DNA from 3 places in the Streptomyces sp. NBC_00466 genome. Region 2 is predicted to be linked to each of the others. Evidence: riboswitches for the same ligand, from Rfam matches in the RefSeq annotation. Region 2 holds a riboswitch; each other region holds the start of a gene.
The links. Region 2 has a riboswitch for cyclic di-AMP ahead of OG210_RS15450 (M23 family metallopeptidase). Riboswitches for the same ligand answer to the same signal wherever they lie in the genome.
Positions count from the first base shown of each region.

Region 1: another riboswitch for cyclic di-AMP. It lies ahead of OG210_RS19225 (transglycosylase family protein); the one in region 2 lies ahead of OG210_RS15450 (M23 family metallopeptidase).
Region 3: another riboswitch for cyclic di-AMP. It lies ahead of OG210_RS29430 (C40 family peptidase); the one in region 2 lies ahead of OG210_RS15450 (M23 family metallopeptidase).

Region 1 is NZ_CP107896.1:4,282,117-4,287,556, reverse strand. Features, by position in the region: gene eno (phosphopyruvate hydratase) at 1-1,101, opposite strand, end outside; gene OG210_RS19225 (transglycosylase family protein) at 1,388-2,098, opposite strand; cyclic di-AMP (ydaO/yuaA leader) riboswitch at 2,102-2,288, opposite strand; gene OG210_RS19220 (transglycosylase family protein) at 2,546-3,589, opposite strand; gene OG210_RS19215 (cytochrome P450) at 3,726-5,087, opposite strand; gene OG210_RS19210 (nucleoside triphosphate pyrophosphohydrolase) at 5,084-5,440, opposite strand, start outside.
Region 2 is NZ_CP107896.1:3,477,450-3,482,889, reverse strand. Features, by position in the region: gene OG210_RS15460 (PrsW family intramembrane metalloprotease) at 1-871, shown strand, start outside; gene OG210_RS15455 (aldo/keto reductase) at 938-1,882, opposite strand; gene OG210_RS15450 (M23 family metallopeptidase) at 2,128-3,189, opposite strand; cyclic di-AMP (ydaO/yuaA leader) riboswitch at 3,201-3,341, opposite strand; gene OG210_RS15445 (PP2C family protein-serine/threonine phosphatase) at 3,566-4,714, opposite strand; tRNA gene OG210_RS15440 (tRNA-Met) at 4,892-4,965, opposite strand; tRNA gene OG210_RS15435 (tRNA-Lys) at 5,114-5,186, opposite strand; gene OG210_RS15430 (VOC family protein) at 5,319-5,440, opposite strand, start outside.
Region 3 is NZ_CP107896.1:6,551,039-6,556,478, reverse strand. Features, by position in the region: gene OG210_RS29435 (alpha/beta hydrolase) at 1-1,507, opposite strand, end outside; cyclic di-AMP (ydaO/yuaA leader) riboswitch at 2,212-2,429, shown strand; gene OG210_RS29430 (C40 family peptidase) at 2,433-2,906, shown strand; gene OG210_RS29425 (ATP-binding protein) at 2,938-3,369, opposite strand; gene OG210_RS29420 (helix-turn-helix transcriptional regulator) at 3,603-4,460, shown strand; gene OG210_RS29415 (DUF397 domain-containing protein) at 4,470-4,697, shown strand; gene OG210_RS29410 (8-amino-7-oxononanoate synthase) at 4,776-5,440, opposite strand, start outside.

The sequences.
Region 1 (5,440 bases), 800 kb from region 2:
GGAACGGTGCGACATCATGCACTTGAAGCCGTTGCGCTGCGCGAGCTCGACGGCGTCCAGGGTCTCGGTCAGCGAACCGATCTGGTTGACCTTGACAAGCAGGGCGTTGGCGGAGCCCTCCTCGATACCGCGGGCCAGCCGCTCCGGGTTGGTGACGAAGAGGTCGTCGCCGACGATCTGGACCTTGGCGCCCAGCTTGTCGGTGATGACCTTCCAGCCGTCCCAGTCGTCCTCGTACAGCGGGTCCTCGATGGAGACGAGCGGGTACGCGGAGACGAGCTCCTCGTAGTACTCGGTCATCTCGGCGGCCGAGCGGGACTTGCCCTCGAACTCGTACTTGCCGTCCTTGTAGAACTCGGAGGCGGCGACGTCGAGCGCGAGCGCGATGTCCTTGCCCGGCGCGTAACCGGCTTCCTTGATGGCCTCGAGGATGAGGTCGAGGGCGGCGCGGTTCGACTCCAGGTTCGGCGCGAAGCCGCCCTCGTCGCCGAGACCGGTCGACAGGCCCTTGGTCTTCAGGACCTTCTTGAGGGTGTGGTAGACCTCGGCGCCCCAGCGCAGCGCTTCCGAGAAGGACTCGGCGCCGATCGGCGCGATCATGAACTCCTGGATGTCGACGTTGGAGTCGGCGTGCGACCCGCCGTTCAGGATGTTCATCATCGGAACGGGCAGCAGGTGCGCGTTCGGGCCGCCCAGGTAGCGGAAGAGCGGGAGGTCGGAAGCCTCGGACGCGGCGTGCGCCACGGCGAGCGAGACGCCGAGGATGGCGTTGGCGCCGAGCGAGCCCTTGTTCTCCGTCGCGTCCAGGTCGAACATCGCCTGGTCGATCAGGCGCTGCTCGGTGGCGTCGTAGCCGACGAGCTCCGGCCCGATCTGCTCGATGACGGCGAGGACTGCCTTCTCGACACCCTTGCCCTGGTAACGGTTGGGGTCACCGTCGCGGAGCTCGATGGCCTCGAACGCACCGGTGGAGGCGCCGGACGGGACGGCGGCACGGCCCGTGCTGCCGTCGTCGAGGCCGACCTCGACCTCGACCGTGGGGTTGCCTCGGGAGTCCAGGATTTCCCGGGCTACGACGACGTCGATGGACGGCACTAGCATCTCCTTCTGGGATGTGACGCTATGGGCGCAGGGTCTCTGTGGCCTTGCGGCATGAGCCTAACCGGCTCGGAGCCATCAGCCGGCAGGGCGCCCGGACCCTGGGACGAAAAAGGGCCCAAAAGCTTGTATGACGGTGTGAAAGTCACCAAATTTACCAGATGGTGACCACGCCACCCTCCCCGGACGGGCCGCGGGACGAACCAGGACGCGGCTCCGGCGGAGAGACCCCCGGCCCGGCGCGTACGGGGGAGTCGCGCCGGGCCGGGGGTGCTGGGGAGAGCTGATATCAGCTCAGGTGGAGCTGCTGACCGGGGAAGATCAGGTTGGCGTCCTTCACGATGTCCTTGTTCAGGTCGTAGACCTTCTTCCAGCCACCGGAGACGTGCTCGGCCTTGGCGATCTTGGCGAGGGTGTCGCCGGCCTTGACCTTGTACTCGCCGTCGCCCTTCTGGACCGTGGTGGGCGCGGCGTGGCGGGGAGCGGCGTGCTTCGGGGCGGCCGGCGCACTGGTGCGGGCCTCACTGCGCGAAGCGGACTGCTGGTCGCTGTGGCTGCTCTGCTGGCCGGCGCTCGACGAGGAGGAGCCGCTGTTCGAACCGGTGGAGACGTCCGGGCTCGGACCGCCGCTGGTCAGGTTGCCGGCACCGGCGCAGGACCAGGCGCCCGGTCCCTGCATGGCGAGAAGCTTCTCGGCGGTGGCGATCTGCTGGCCCTTGGTGGCGAGGTCGGCACGCGGGGCGTACTGCGTACCGCCGGCGGCGGCCCAGCTGGAGTTGTTGAACTGGAGGCCGCCGTAGTAGCCGTTGCCCGTGTTGGTGGACCAGTTACCACCGGACTCGCACTGCGCGACGGCGTCCCAGGTGGAGACCGAAGCGGCGGAGGCCGAGGTCGCCCCGATCAGCGGAACGGCCACAGCGGCACCGGCAACACCGGCGAGCGTGGCGACGCGAACGGCCTTCGAGGGGCGACGGTGCTTGGACTTGCTGGAAAACAGCATGACGGATCTCCTCACCGACGCCTACGAGGTGAGCTGTCGGGTTCGGGCCAATGAGTTGCCCGGCTGCGCGACCTAGCGCACAGCTTCACCCCAAGCCGGTCCCGGTTCGTGCCGTTCTCTGACTCTGAACGGACGGCCGGCCCCGGCGCTTACCTGGGTCCCCCGCTCCTGCCTGCGGCGCTTCTTAGCGTCAACTGCTTCCCTTCGACCGATGGCAGGATTCGGCGTGGCGATCGAAGAGGCCCGCGGTGCGAGCGGTCTGACCGTAATCACAGGACCCCCCGATATTCAAAGATGAACATCGGGGGAGAAATCCCTGGTTTACGACCCCGCGTTACCCGTTTCTGCAGGTGAGGGACGGCGTACGCCGGGCGGACAGTCCGGACATTCAGCAGGGCCGACGAGAGTCATGTCTCACTCGAACAGAAGCGGACATACAATCCCGAACTACCCCTGGTTTCGGTCGAGATCAAGGCTCTGGCCAGGAACGATGAAGTCCGGATCGCCTCCGACGGTCCGATGGTTCGCCGCGTAGAGCGCGGGCCATCCGCCGGGCAGATCGTGCGCCTCCGCGATGGACCAGAGGTTGTCACCCGCGCGGACGGTGTAGCTGCCGTCCGTACGGGCGTCATCCCGGGACGTCTCCCCGCCGCGTGAAGCGTGCCGGCCGGTCTCGTCATGGCTCGCACCGGAGTCGCCCGCGGCCTCGCCGCCCCGGTGCCTGCCGACCCCCGAGTGCGCCGAGCCGGAAGGGGCGGGAGACGCGGAGTCCGACGGGCCGGGCGTGACGGATGTACTGGAGCCCGAAGTATCCGAAGAACCCGAATGGCCCGAATTGCTGGAAGAGTCCGATGCATCCGATGAAGGGTCAGATGCCGGAGATGACGGTGATGATGGGGTCGGCGATCCGGAAGGGGAACCCGACGGAGGGCCCGAGGGGGAATCGGACGGGCTCGGACTCGCCTGCTTCGACGGCGTCCGCGTGGACGGCGTCCCCTTCGAACCGTCCGCACCCGTGTCCGCGCCCGACGGGTGCTTGGTGGACGCGGACGGCTTCGTGGGGCTGGGGCTCGCGGTGTCCGGGGAGCCCGGGTCCACCGTGGCCGTGTCCGCGTCGTCCTTCGTCAGCCCGGCGATGGCCGCACAACTGGCCCAGGGGGTCGCACCCTCGGCCGCGTACACCTTCTGGGCGACGGCTATCTGCTGGGAGCGGCTGGCCAGGTCGGGGCGGGCCGCGTACTGCCCGCCGCCGTACTTGTCCCAGGTCGCCTGCGAGAACTGGAGGCCGCCGTAGTGCCCGTTGTTGAGGTCGGTGCTCCAGATGCCGCCGCTCTCACACAGCGCCACCCGGTCCCAGGTCGTGGCGTCAGCCGCGTGGGCGCCGGTCGACGCCAGCAGCGGAAGGGCGATGGCCGAGCCCGTAACTCCTGCCGCTACGACAAGAGCTGGGGCCTGACGGGGGCGGCGGTGCCGACCGTTCCCGGTGCGCATGCGGTGGCCTTCCGTGTGACGGATGAGTCGAGGGGTGAACGTAGCCGCACTCGAACACCAGTCACAAGTCGATGCAGTGGAGATCACATGAAAGTCACGTTCTTGACACCCCGTCAGTCATGCACCGGTCAGGCCGTCAGTTCGGCGGCGTACCGAACTCCACCGGAAGCGTGCGCAATCCCCGCATGATGAGCCCGCCACGCCAGCGCAAATCGCCAGGTTCTGCCGCAAGTCGCAGGTCCGGCAGACGGCGCAGCAGTGTGGCGAGCGCGGTCTGCGCCTCCAGCCGGGCGAGGGGCGCGCCGAGGCAGTAGTGGATGCCGTGCCCGTACCCCAGATGCTGGTTGTCGGTGCGTGAGAGGTCGAGTGTGTCGGGCTCGGCGAAGCGCTCGGGATCGCGGTCGGCGGCGGCCAGCACGACCAGTACGGGATCGCCCTCCGCGATGGACTGCCCGCCCAGGGTCAGCGCCTCGGTGGCGAACCGCCAGGTCGCCAGCTCCACCGGCCCGTCGTACCGCAGGAGTTCCTCCACACCGGTGGCGAGGAGGCCGGTCTCGCCCGCCGCCAGTGACGCCTCCAGGCGCGCCCGCTGGTCCGGATTGCGGAGCAGCGCGTACATACCGTTGCCGATGAGGTTGACCGTCGTCTCGAACCCGGCGAAGAGCAGGATGAACGCCATCGCCGCCGCTTCGTTCTCGGTCAGGTGCTCGCCGTCGTCGCTCGCCCTGATGAGCCCGGAGATGAGGTCGTCGCCGGGGTTCTCCCGCTTTCGGTGGATGAGTTCGGCGAGGTAGTTCCGCATCTTCTTGACCGACCGCGCGACCCCGCCGCGCGGCCCGCCGCCGTGACGGATCATCATGCCCGCCCAGTCGCGGAAGTCGTCCTGGTCCTCACGGGGGACGCCGAGCAGGTCGCAGATGGCGTAGATGGGGAGCGGAAAGGCGAAGTCATGGATGAGGTCGGCCTGGCCCCCGGCCTGCCCCCGGGCCTGTCCCCCGGCCTCCGCCCGGGTCCCTCCCCGGGGTTCTTCCCGGGGCTCTCCCTCGGGCTCCTCCTCTCCCCCTTCTTCTCCCGCGCTCCTCGCCACGAAGGCGTCGATCAGCTGGTCCGTCAGCTCCTGCACGCGCGGTGCGAAGAGCGCGACGGTGCGCGGGGTGAACGCCTTGGAGACCAGACGCCGCAGCCGGGTGTGGTCCGGCGGGTCGATGTTCAGCAGATGCGTCATCAGCTCCGCCTTGCGCTCGCCCGGAATGCCGGTCTTGCCCTTGGCGTGCGGGGACTCCGCGTGGTGCGCGGGGTTCTTCGACAGCCGGGGCTCGGCGAGTGCCGTCCGCGCGTCCGCGTACCGCGTCACGAGCCAGGCCTCCACCCCGCTCGGGAGCGCGGTCCTGTGGACGGGCGCGTTCTCGCGGAGCCAGGCGTACGCGGGGTACGGGTCGGTCGCGAACTCCCAGGTGAAAAGGGTGGGGGCCGGGCCTGCGGTGCTGTTGTCGGTCACTCCTCGACGGTAGCCGTACCCGCTGCCGCGCTCTCCGCGGCCCGGATCGCGTCCCGGTACGCCCGCGCCGCGGCGCGCAGCGCGGCCTCCGGGTCCGTGCCCGCCGCCTCCGCGCTCGCGGCCAGGGCGAGCAACCGGTAGCCGACGCCCTCCCCCGCCGGGAGCGGCACGTCGAGCTCCGAGCCCCGCACCCGGGACGTCAGCTTCGCCGCGAGCGCGAGGGCCGGCTGACCGACCGGGACGCCGTCCGTCACCGACGCCCGCTGCTTCTCGATCGCCTTGGTGCGGTTCCAGTGGGCGTGGACCTCCTCGGCGGTCTCCGCCGTCTCGTCACCGAACACATGCGGGTGGCG
Region 2 (5,440 bases):
GAACATCCTGTATCTCGGCAGCGCCTTCGGCGAGGACAAGTCGCTGGGGTTCTCGGGCGTTCCGTCCGTGACGGCGGCGACCTTCTTCGTCCGGGTCGTCCTCTCGCCCTTCGCCCACCCGCTGTTCACCGTGCTGACCGGCATCGGCTTCGGCATCGCGGCGCTGGCCGCCGAGCACCAGCGGCTGCGCCGGACCGCACCGCCGCTGCTCGGCCTCCTCTGCGCCATGGGCATGCACGCCCTGTGGAACAGCTCGTCGGCCTTCGGCACCTACGGCTTCTATCTGGTCTACGGCGCTTTCATGCTCCCGCTCTTCGGGACGATCACCTGGCTGGCGATCTGGACCCGCCAGCGGGAGCTGCGCACGATATCGGCCGAGCTGCCCGCGTACGCGGCGGCGGGCTGGCTGGCCCCGGCGGAGCCGCTCGCGCTCTCGTCGATGCGGGCGCGCGCCATGGCGCGCAGCTTCGCGGCACGTACGTTCGGCGGAGGGTTCGGCGCGACCAGCCCGTACCTGGGCCCCCACCCGGCCCCGCACGGCCCGGGCCCGTACCCCTCCGATCCGTACGGCCGGAGCCCGTACCACCGGCCGCCCGCACACGCCGACGCGAAGTCACGGGCCAGGGCCGCGTCCCGCGCGGTCTCCGAGTACGAGGCCTTCGCGACGACCCTCGCCTTTCTGCGGCACCGGGCCCACCGGGGCGTGCCCGCCCCGGACTTCGAGGCGCGCGAGCAGGAACTGCTGCACCACCTCTGGCAGCGCAAGGAGATCGCAGGACCCGCGCTGCTCTACGCGGCGGAGGCGACCGGGCGGGTACGGGTGCCACCACCGCATCTGCACTACGGCGGCTACAACCCGTACCAGCACTGACCCCGGCGGCACCACGGGCCGGATCCGGTTCCCGCCCCGATCCGGATTCCGCCCGGATCCGGTTCCTCAGGCGGAGGCCGTGGTCAGGTCCGCCACCTCGGCGTCGGTGAGCGTCAGCTCGGCCACGGCGGTCAGCGCGGGCAGCTGCCCGACCGTACGCGCCGAAGCGATCGGCGCGACGACGGTCGGCTGGGCCGCCAGCCACGCCAGGGCGACGGTCGCGACCTCGGCCCCGTGCGCCGCGGCGACCCTGTCGAGTGCGGCCAGGACCTTCGGCCCCCGCTCGGTCTCCAGGTGCTGCGCCGCACCGCCGGCCCGCACGCTGTCGACGTCCACACCGGGCCGGTACTTGCCGGTGAGGAATCCGGAGGCCAGCGCGTAGTACGGCACGGCCGCCAGACCGTGCCGGTCCGCCACGTCCTGGAGACCGCCCTCGTAGGTGTCGCGGGAGACCAGGTTGTAGTGCGGCTGGAGAGCGACGTACCGGGCGAGCCCCTCGGCCTCGGAGAACGCCATGGAGGCGTCGAGCCGTTCGGCGCTCACATTGGACGCGGCGATGGCGCGCACCTTGCCGGCCTTCACCAGATCGTCGAGAGCGGTGATGATCTCCTCGACGGGGACGGACTCGTCGTCGAGGTGCGTGTAGTAGAGGTCGATGTAGTCGGTGCGCAGCCTGCGCAGCGACTCGTCGGCGGCGGCCTTGATGTTCCCGGCCGAGAGCCCCCGGTACTGGGGGTGCATACCGACCTTCGTGGCGACCACCACGTCGGCGCGGTTGCCCCGCGCGGCCAGCCAGTTACCGATGACGGTCTCGGACTCGCCGCCCTTGTTTCCGGGCACCCACGCCGAGTACGTGTCCGCGGTGTCGATGAAGTTGCCGCCGACGGCGGTGTAGGCGTCGAGCACCTCGAAGGACTGGTCTTCGTCGGCGCTCCACCCGAAGACGTTGCCACCGAGGGAGAGCGGGAAGACCTTGAGGCCGGAAGAGCCGAGTGCGCGCAGAGAAGTCATATGCCGGTCAACCCCGCGGCGGCCCGGCACTATTCCGCTGTTTCAGCCGGGCCGGCCGTACGCGCGGGACGGACCGGGCGTACGCATGGGACGGACCCGGGTACATGCCCGCATACAGCGAACCGGCAGCCCTGACGTCGGGGGATGTGCCGTCAGGACTGCCGGGGTGCGGGGACGCCGTACATCAGCGGTACGCGCGGGGGCTGGAAGCCCGTGCGGGAGTTCAGCCGGTCACCCGCTGGGGGTTACGGGTTGAGGCCCTTGCCCTGGAGCCAGGTCATCGGGTCGATCGGGTCGCCGCCGCCCGGGCGGACCTCCAGGTGCACATGCGGTCCTGTGACGTTGCCGGTGGCTCCGACCCGGCCGATGACCTCGCCGGTGCTGACCTTCTGGCCGGCGCTGACCCCCAGCGACGACTGGTGGCAGAACCACAGCTCCGTACCGTCGTCGAGCGTGATGACCGTGCGGTAGCCGTACGCCCCGGCCCAGCCGGCCGACTTGACCGTCCCGCTGTGCACGGCCTTGATCGGGGTACCGGTCGGGGCGGCGAAGTCGAGGCCGGTGTGGTGGCCCGAAGACCACATCGAACCGCCGTCGTTGAACCGCGAGGTGAGGGTGTACGAGGAGACGGGGAGCGAGTAACTGGCCGCCAGCTTGGCGAGCCGCTCCTTCTCCGCCTTGGCCTTGGCCTCCGCCTCGGCCTTCTTCTTGGCCGCCTTCTCCTTGGCAGCCGCCTCGTCCTGCTTCTTCGCGGCCTCCGCCGACGCCTTCTCCGCAGCTGCCTTCTCGGCTGCCGCCTTGGCCTCGTCCTCGACCGCGCCCTGCTGCTGCTCGGCCTGCTGGAGAATCCGGGCACGGAGGGCTTCGCCCGCGTCCGCGCCGCTCTTGCCGTTGGCCGCAGCGGTGGTGAGCGCCGCGTCGGCGGCGCCCGTCTCCGTACCGCCGTGGTGCGACGAGCCGCCGCCGATGTCGGAGATCAGCGTCCCCACGCCGGGCAGCGACTCGGCGTCCGGCAGCTTGTCCTTGACGGACTGCGGAAGGTCGGGGAGGGAGATCGCGACCGGCGGCTTGCTCTGAGCGCTGGCCATGCCGCCCGCGCCGACGGCTGCGATCACGCCGACGCCGAGGACCGTCGAACTGCGGGCGAGTCCGCCGCGCTGCTTGGCGACACGGTGTTTACCACGGACCGAACGGAGGGAATCCTCAGTGGGGTTCCACTCGTCGAACGTGCCGTCCTCACCGCCGAAACCTGGAGCATCGTCGTTCGGGAAGTAAAGCGTTTCGGGGGCAGGGTTGTTGGACGCCACGGAGGCGCACTCCTTTCCTTCCTTACCGCCTACCGGGTTAGCTGACGGGTTCGGAGCAGGAAGGTCTCCTACGGGCAGCCCTTACGGAGAAGCCCGATTCACCCCAATTGGTGGTTCCCCGGTTCCCTTGCGGGATTCGGCGCGTGCGCGCGGTGCCGCCTCTTCGACGACTGGGACAACCGCGCTGCGTTATCGAACGTTAATAGACGCGAGGGCCGGATTCCAAGCTGTTCCGACTGATCGTTAACGGCTTTGGCCTGCACTTAACGGGGCATAGAGGGGCGCATTCGGGCGACTTGATCACTCTTCAGGAGTCGCCGCGAAACATCGAGTTCCTGATGGTGCGTCAAATGTTATGCGGAGGGGTGTCCTTCGACTACGCATCGTGTTGTTCCCGGTGGACGATCCCCACCGTCCTCCTCCGGTCCGGCTGCCCCAGGCCCGGACGGCCCACCGCGAGCAGCGCCATGTCGTCCGTGGAGCGCCCGCCCGTGTGCAGCCGCACGTCATCGGTCACCGCCGTCAGCAGTTCCTCGGGCCCCGGGAAGATCCGGCCGCGCAGCCGCTCCTGCGGCTCGTAGAAGTCCCCCTGCGCGTTCCGCGCCTCGGACAGGCCGTCGGTGTAGAGCAGCAGCGTGGCCCCCGGCGGGAACTCCGTCTCGTCCGCCCGGTCCGGCCAGGCCGCCAGATCGGCCAGCCCCAGCGGCAGAGCGGGGTCGGTCGGCCTGAGGACGTGGATGCCCCCGTCCGCGTACAGCAGCAGCGGCTCGGGGTGGCCCCGGTTGAGCAGCCGGATCCGGCCCTGGTCGCCGCGCGGGATCTCGGCGAGCGCCGCAGTGGTGAACCCCTCGAAGGCGTCAAGTCCCTCCCGCCGCACGCCTTCACGGGTCAGCGCACGTTCCAGCCGCTGTGCGACCTGCTCGATCGTCGCTTCCTGCTCGGCGGCCTCCCGGAAGGCCCCGATCACCACGGCCACCGCCTCGACGGCGCCGAGCCCCTTGCCCCGCACGTCACCCACCACCAGCCGGACCCCGTACGGGGTGTCCTGCACGGCGAAGAGATCGCCGCCGATGAAGGTGCCGGCCTGCGCCGCCTCGTACCGCGCCGCGATGTGCAGCCCGGCGATCCGCTCGGAAGGCACCGGCAGCACCGCACGCTGTGCGGTCTCCGCCACCACACGCGCCGACGCGAGCTCCTCGCCGCTGACCCGGATGACGCGGTTGATGACGAGCGCGACGACGGACAGCGTGACGACGGTGATCAGCTCCGTGACCGCCGAGGCCTTGGCCGAGGTGTCGTCGTAGCCATGCAGCCCCACGAGAGCCAGCACCGCGGTGATCCCCGTGATCAGCGTGGCCCGGTACGAGAAGAGCGGGGCGGCGATCACCGGCGCGGCGACGAAGAACGGGGCAGCCGTGAACGCGGCCGGCGTCAGCTGGTCGAAGACCACCCCGCCCACGATCAGCACGGCAGGCAGCGCCCGGACGAACCGACGCGCCCAGCCCGAGTCCTCTCGCTGCCCCACCAGTACCCTCCTGCCCGGTCCACAAAGCGGCGGACGGTACCGCGCCCCACCAGGCTGGCCGCACCCACGCCGGTGTGCGATTCGGCATCGACCAAGTGGGGGAAGGGAGAAACGGGCAGCAGCGCTGAGAAACGACTGAAGGCCCAGCACGTGATGTGCTGGGCCTTCGATCTTGAGTAGCGGGGACAGGATTTGAACCTGCGACCTCTGGGTTATGAGCCCAGCGAGCTACCGAGCTGCTCCACCCCGCGTCGGTAAACACAACTCTACGCCATGCGCGGGGGTGGTTCTGACCATTACCGCGCGTTCGGCCGCACGGAGTTGATCCCGGTGGCGCCGCACACGCGAACAGGCCCCTGCCCTGCGCATTCACGCGCAGGGCAGGGGCCTGTCGAGCGGTAGACCGTGTGGGACTCGAACCCACAACCAATGGATTAAAAGTCCACTGCTCTGCCAATTGAGCTAACGGTCCGTGCTGACGCACCCCCCGAGCATAGCGGGAGCGTGCCCAGCAGCCGATCGGGTATCCCCCGCCGGGCACGTCGGACTCCGCCGTCGGCCGGTGCGGGCCGTCGGCGGAGTCGTGGGACGGGGGTACTGCGGCTCAGGGCGTCCCGGGGCCCTGAAGTACCTGGAGGTAATTGCCGTCCGGGTCCAGCAGGGTGGAGAAGAACCAGCCGCCCCCGGTGTCCTCGACCGGCCTGATCCAGGTCACGCCGAGGGTGT
Region 3 (5,440 bases), 3.1 Mb from region 2:
TGTCCACCCGGGTGTTGATGCACGGGTTGACCAGACCGGTCACCCCGTGCGATCCGGCGCCCTTCTCGATGATGAGGCGGGAGCCCTTGAAGCGCTGGTGCAGGTCGACGGCGCCCTGGAACGGCGTGGCCGCGTCACGGGTCGACTGCACGATCAGTACGGGCGGGAGCCCCTTGCCCGTGTGGACGTTCACCGGGGTCTGCTGCTTCGCGGGCCAGGTGGCGCACGGCAGGTTCATCCAGGCGTTGGACCAGGTGAGGAACGGGTTGTCCTTGTTGAGCCGGGTGTTGTCCCGGTCCCATGTCCGCCAGTCGGTCGGCCACTTGGCGTCGGCGCACTCGACCGACGTGTAGACGGCTGTGCCGTTCTCCGCGGAGATGTTGCCCGCGGTGTCCGCCATATCGGGCCCTGCGGCATCGATCAGCGGCTTCGGATCACCGGCGAGGTACTGGCTCCAGGCCTTGGCGACCGGTACCCAGGAGGAGTCGTAGTACGGCGCGTTCTGGAAGAACCCGAGCAGTTCGGCGGGGCCCACGACCCCGCCGATCGGATGCTTCTTCGCTGTGGCGCGCAGCTTCACCCACTGCTGTTCGACGGCGGCTGCCGTCTTCCCGATGTGGAAGGCGGCGTCGTTGGCGGCGACCCAGTTCTGCCAGTCGTTCCAGCGGCCCTGGAAGGCGACGTCCTGGTTGAGGTTGGCCTCGTACCAGATGTTCGACTGCTTCGGGTCGACCACACTGTCCACGATCATCCGGCGGACATGGCCCGGGAAGAGCGTTCCGTACACGGCGCCGAGATAGGTGCCGTAGGAGACTCCCAGGTAGTTGAGCTTCTTCTCGCCGAGCGCCGCCCTGATGACGTCGAGGTCGCGCGCCGTGTTCGGCGTGGTCAGATACGGCAGCATCGCACCGCTGCGCTGCTCGCAGCCGTCCGCGTACTGCGCTGCGAGCTTGCGCTGGACCTGCTTGTCGGCCGCACTGTCCGGGACCGGATCGGCCTTGGGGGCGCTGACGTACTTCTGCGGGTCCATGCAGGAGACCGGCGCCGAGTGGCCCACGCCGCGCGGGTCGAAGCCCACGAAGTCGTACGCCTTGGCGGTGTTGACCCAGAGCGCGCTCCCGGTGGTGGACCTGGCGGGGAAGCGCATACCCGAAGCGCCGGGGCCACCGGGGTTGTAGACGAGGGAGCCCTGCCGCTGCGACGCGGTGCCGGTGCTCAGAGCCCGGTCCACCGCGAGCTTGATCGTCCGGCCATCCGGGTGTGCGTAGTCGACCGGCACGGTCACCCAGCCGCACTGGATGGGCTTCGCGAGCGCCCAGTCCGCAGGACAGTCCTGCCAGTCGATCCCGGCCGTCGCCGCCCGAGCGGCGGCGACGGCCACACCGTGCGCCTCCGGGCCGGCGTGGCCGCGGCCGTCGGCGGTGGCCGACGGCGCTGCCATGGCGCCGGCTATGAGAGTCGCCGCGGCCAGAGCGCCGGCCGAGCCGAGCACTGCGGTGCGTCTCACGTGGTACCTCCCCCTGTGCGAAGCGCCGTTCGTCCGGCGCTCTCCAGTACGTACCGGGGATCCTTTCTTGTGAACGGTCCCTGACAACAGGCCGCATGGGCGTTCTTTGCCAACCCGAAATGCGGAGAGACCGGTCCCGGTGAGCGGTGCAACGCGCGCGGATCCCCTCGCGCCCAACGGGGGGACGGGGGCGGTCAAGTTGGCCGGACGCCGGTGAACTCGGGCCACTCCGCCCCGCGTTGCCGATTACGGGTGACCCAGCCCCCTCAGGGCGCACGACGAGGCCGACGGTGCGTCAACCCTGGTGCGGACGTGCCGACATCACCGGCATCCGGGCCATGACACCTTCGCGCGGCATCCGCACAGAGATCCCCACAGGGGGAAAACCGGCGCGGATCCGGCTTTCGGGCGGTTGCCGGTACACCGATGGGCGCCCCCCGGAAGGCGTAGACACGCGGAGATCCAGTGGCCGCACCGAGTTGCACTTCGGACCGGCACTCCGCCCGGGACCCCTGCTGCGCCCCAGGTGAGGGCCGTGCGCCGACAGAATCCCCTGGTCCGGTTCCGGTGGCATCCACTCGAACAGGCCAGTGACCCCGAAGCATCACAAATCGGCGCGTACGCCGGGAATCCACCGTGCCATGGGTGAAGATCCGGGAGACGACAAGCCCCCGCCACCACGGCGGGGCGGTCCGGGCGGACGCCGAGTCCTGCCGCCGCTCCCGGATGTCTGGTCGACACGAGTGGATCGGCAGGAGTGGAGGACCCAGGCAGTCCGGGGCGACAGCGACGTCGCTCCTCGGGGTGAAGCCGCCTGGTGGGACGGCCGACTTGATCAGTCGGTCATCCTGCCGGGCGGCCGGGCAACTTCGCCGGCCCGAACCCGACAGGTCATCCTTCACAGGCGGTTTGCGAAGGGTTGCGCATGACTGCGCAGATTCATGTCCCGTCTCTTCTCACCCGGGCCGGAACAGCTTCGGCCCTCGCCCTCGCCGCTGTCGCGGGGACCTCGCTGGCACCGGGCGCGACCGCGGAGGCACAGGCCGCCGCGCACGCCTCCCAGGCCGTGCAGATCGCGGCCTCCAAAAGGGGTTCGCCCTATCAGTGGGGGGCGACAGGGCCATCCCGGTTCGACTGCTCGGGCCTGACGCTCTACTCGTACAAACAGGTGGGCAAACAGCTGCCCCGCACCGCCCAGGCGCAGTACAACCGCGTAAGCCATATCCCGGCCTGGGCCCGGCACCGGGGCGACCTGGTGTTCTTCCACTACGGCCGGAGCGTCTACCACGTCGGCATCTACGCGGGGCACGGGAAGATCTGGCACGCCCCCAAGACCGGCGCCGTGGTCAGGCTGGAGAGGATCTGGACCCACAGCGTCTGGTACGGCCGGGTGGGCTGAAGCCGCCGGGAGTCGTCGGCCGCGGGTTCGTTCAGCCCTGGACCGCGGCGGTCCAGGGCAGGGCGATCCAGACGGTCTTGCCGCCGTCCCGCGTCGGGGTGACCGACAGCCGCCCGCCGTTCTCGGCCGCCAGCCAGCGGATGATGACCATGCCCCGGCCGTTGTCCTGCTGCACCGCCGCGGGCAGCCGCTGCGGCCAGCGCGGATGGCTGTCGGTGACGCCGACGCACAGCCGCTCGTCCCGGTCCAGGACGGCCTGCACCGTGAAAGTGGGGGACGTGCCGAAGGTGTGCTGCACCGCGTTGGTCGCGAGCTCCGAGACGATCAGCCGGATGGTGTCCGCCAGCTCCGCGTCGGGAGGCAGCCCCCATCCGGTGAGCACACGGGCCACGAACGTCCGGGCGGCCGGTACCGAAGCCGGCTCGCTCGGCAGGGTGACTGAAGCTTCCTGGTGGTCTGCCATGACGGCCTGTCCCTTTCCCACCGCTGCCGGCGCGGATCTCGTGACGGATGCACTTCGAGACGGCCTCAGGTGGCGCTTCGTGCGAGCGTGACACTCATAGTGACCGCAGCACGGGCCATCCACAAAGATGTGCATATATCTGTCGCTCAAAGTGATGAACTCTGCGACGGAAGACCGTATTTGACGGCCGGGATGGCACGTTTGCAGAAACGGCCGACCGGAGGGAGAACGCGGTGCGGAGCAGCCCCGAGGTGCGCCGCGTCAAACTCGGTGCCGAGCTGCGCAGACTGCGTGTCCTGGCAGGTCTGACCAGCGCGGCAGCGGCCCGGCTCGCCGGCTGGCATCAGTCGAAGGTGAGCAGGATCGAGACCGGGCGCAGTGGTGTGAAGCCGTCCGACGTAGCCCTGTTGCTCCATGCGTACGGTGTGCGGGACACGGCGCAGCGCGAACTCCTGGAGGCGCTGTGCGGCGCGGGGGCCGACGAGAGCGCCGGCTGGTGGCACAGCTACCGGCGTCTGCTGCCCGCCCAGTACCGGGACTTCATCAGGCTGGAGTCCCAGGCGTGCACGGCGCACACCTTCGAGACGTCGGTGATGCCCGGTCTGCTGCAGACGCCCGGCTACGCGAAGGCGGTCACCCGGGCCTCGCTCGACGGGCTGCCGGCCCGGACCGTGGACTCACTGGTCGATGTGCGGCTGGCCCGGCAGCGGGTGCTGGACGCGGATCCGCCGCTGGAGCTGAGCGCGGTCGTCGATGAGGCGGCCCTGCACCGGCGGATCGGTGGGCGCGGGGTGATGGCGGAGCAGTTACGGCATGTACAGGAGGTCGCCCGGCTGCCTCATGTGCGGTTGCAGGTCATGCCGTTCGCCGCCGGAGGGCACCTCGGACTCACCGGATCTTTCACTATCTTCTCTTTTTCGAACATCATTGATCTGGATGTGGTCGTTCTTGACCATTTGATGAGTAGTCGTTATCTGGAACGGAAAGAAGAACTCAAGGCGTACAGCGCCGCGTTCCGCAGGATCCAGGCGCGCGCCCTTCCGCAGCAGCAATCGTTGGATCTCATCGCCGTGATCGGTGACGGCGTCTAGGGAGGCACCATGTCCGCACGTCCTGCGAACGTCCCTTCCAGTACTTCTCTGTACGGCGCGCGGTGGCGGCGCAGCAGCCGCAGCACCGGGATGAACAACTGCGTCGAGGCCGCGTTACTCGACGGCGGTCTGCTGGCCGTCCGTGACTCCAAGCGCGTGAACCACCCGGCGCTGCTCTTCGGAGCGGGCGCCTGGAGCTGCTTCCTGGCCTCGGTGCCCGACGCGGGGAGCCGTTGACCGGCGAATCGAGCGGGCAGCGGGTAACGGGCAGCGGTTAACAGGCTGCGGTTAACAGGCTGCGGTAACGGATACCCGTCAACAGGTGGGCGCGGTCCGCAGCACCGTGTCCACCGCCCACTCGATCTGTTCGTCCGTCAGGTCGGCGCGTGCGGTGAGCCGCAGCCGTGAGATGCCGTCCGGTACCGACGGCGGACGGAAGCAGCCGACCACAAGACCCGCCGCACGGCAGTCGGCCGCCCAGCGCACCGCCTGCCCGGGCGAGGGCGCGAGGACGGAGACGACGGCGGCCTGCGGGCGTACCGCGCTGAGTCCGCCCGCGGTCAGACGTGCGTACAGAGTGTGCGCCACCGTACGGGTACGGCCGGCGAGCAGGGGCTCGTCCCGCAGCAGCCGCAGGCTCGCCAGCGCGGCGCCCACCGCCGCGGGCGCCAGGCCGGTGTCGAAGATGAACGTGCGTGCCTCGTTGACCAGATGGTCGATGACCCGGGCGGGCCCGAGCACCGCGCCGCCCTGACTGCCGAGCGACTTGGACAGGGTGACCGTGGAGACCACGTCGGGAGCGCCCGCGAGTCCCGCCGCGTGCACGGCGCCGCGTCCGCCGTCGCCGAGCACGCCGAAGCCGTGCGCGTCGTCGGTGATCAGCGCCGCTCCGTACGTACGGCAGACCGCGGCCAGTTCCGGCAGCGGCGCGGCGTCGCCGTCGACCGAGAAGACCGAGTCGGTGACCGCGACGGCGCGGC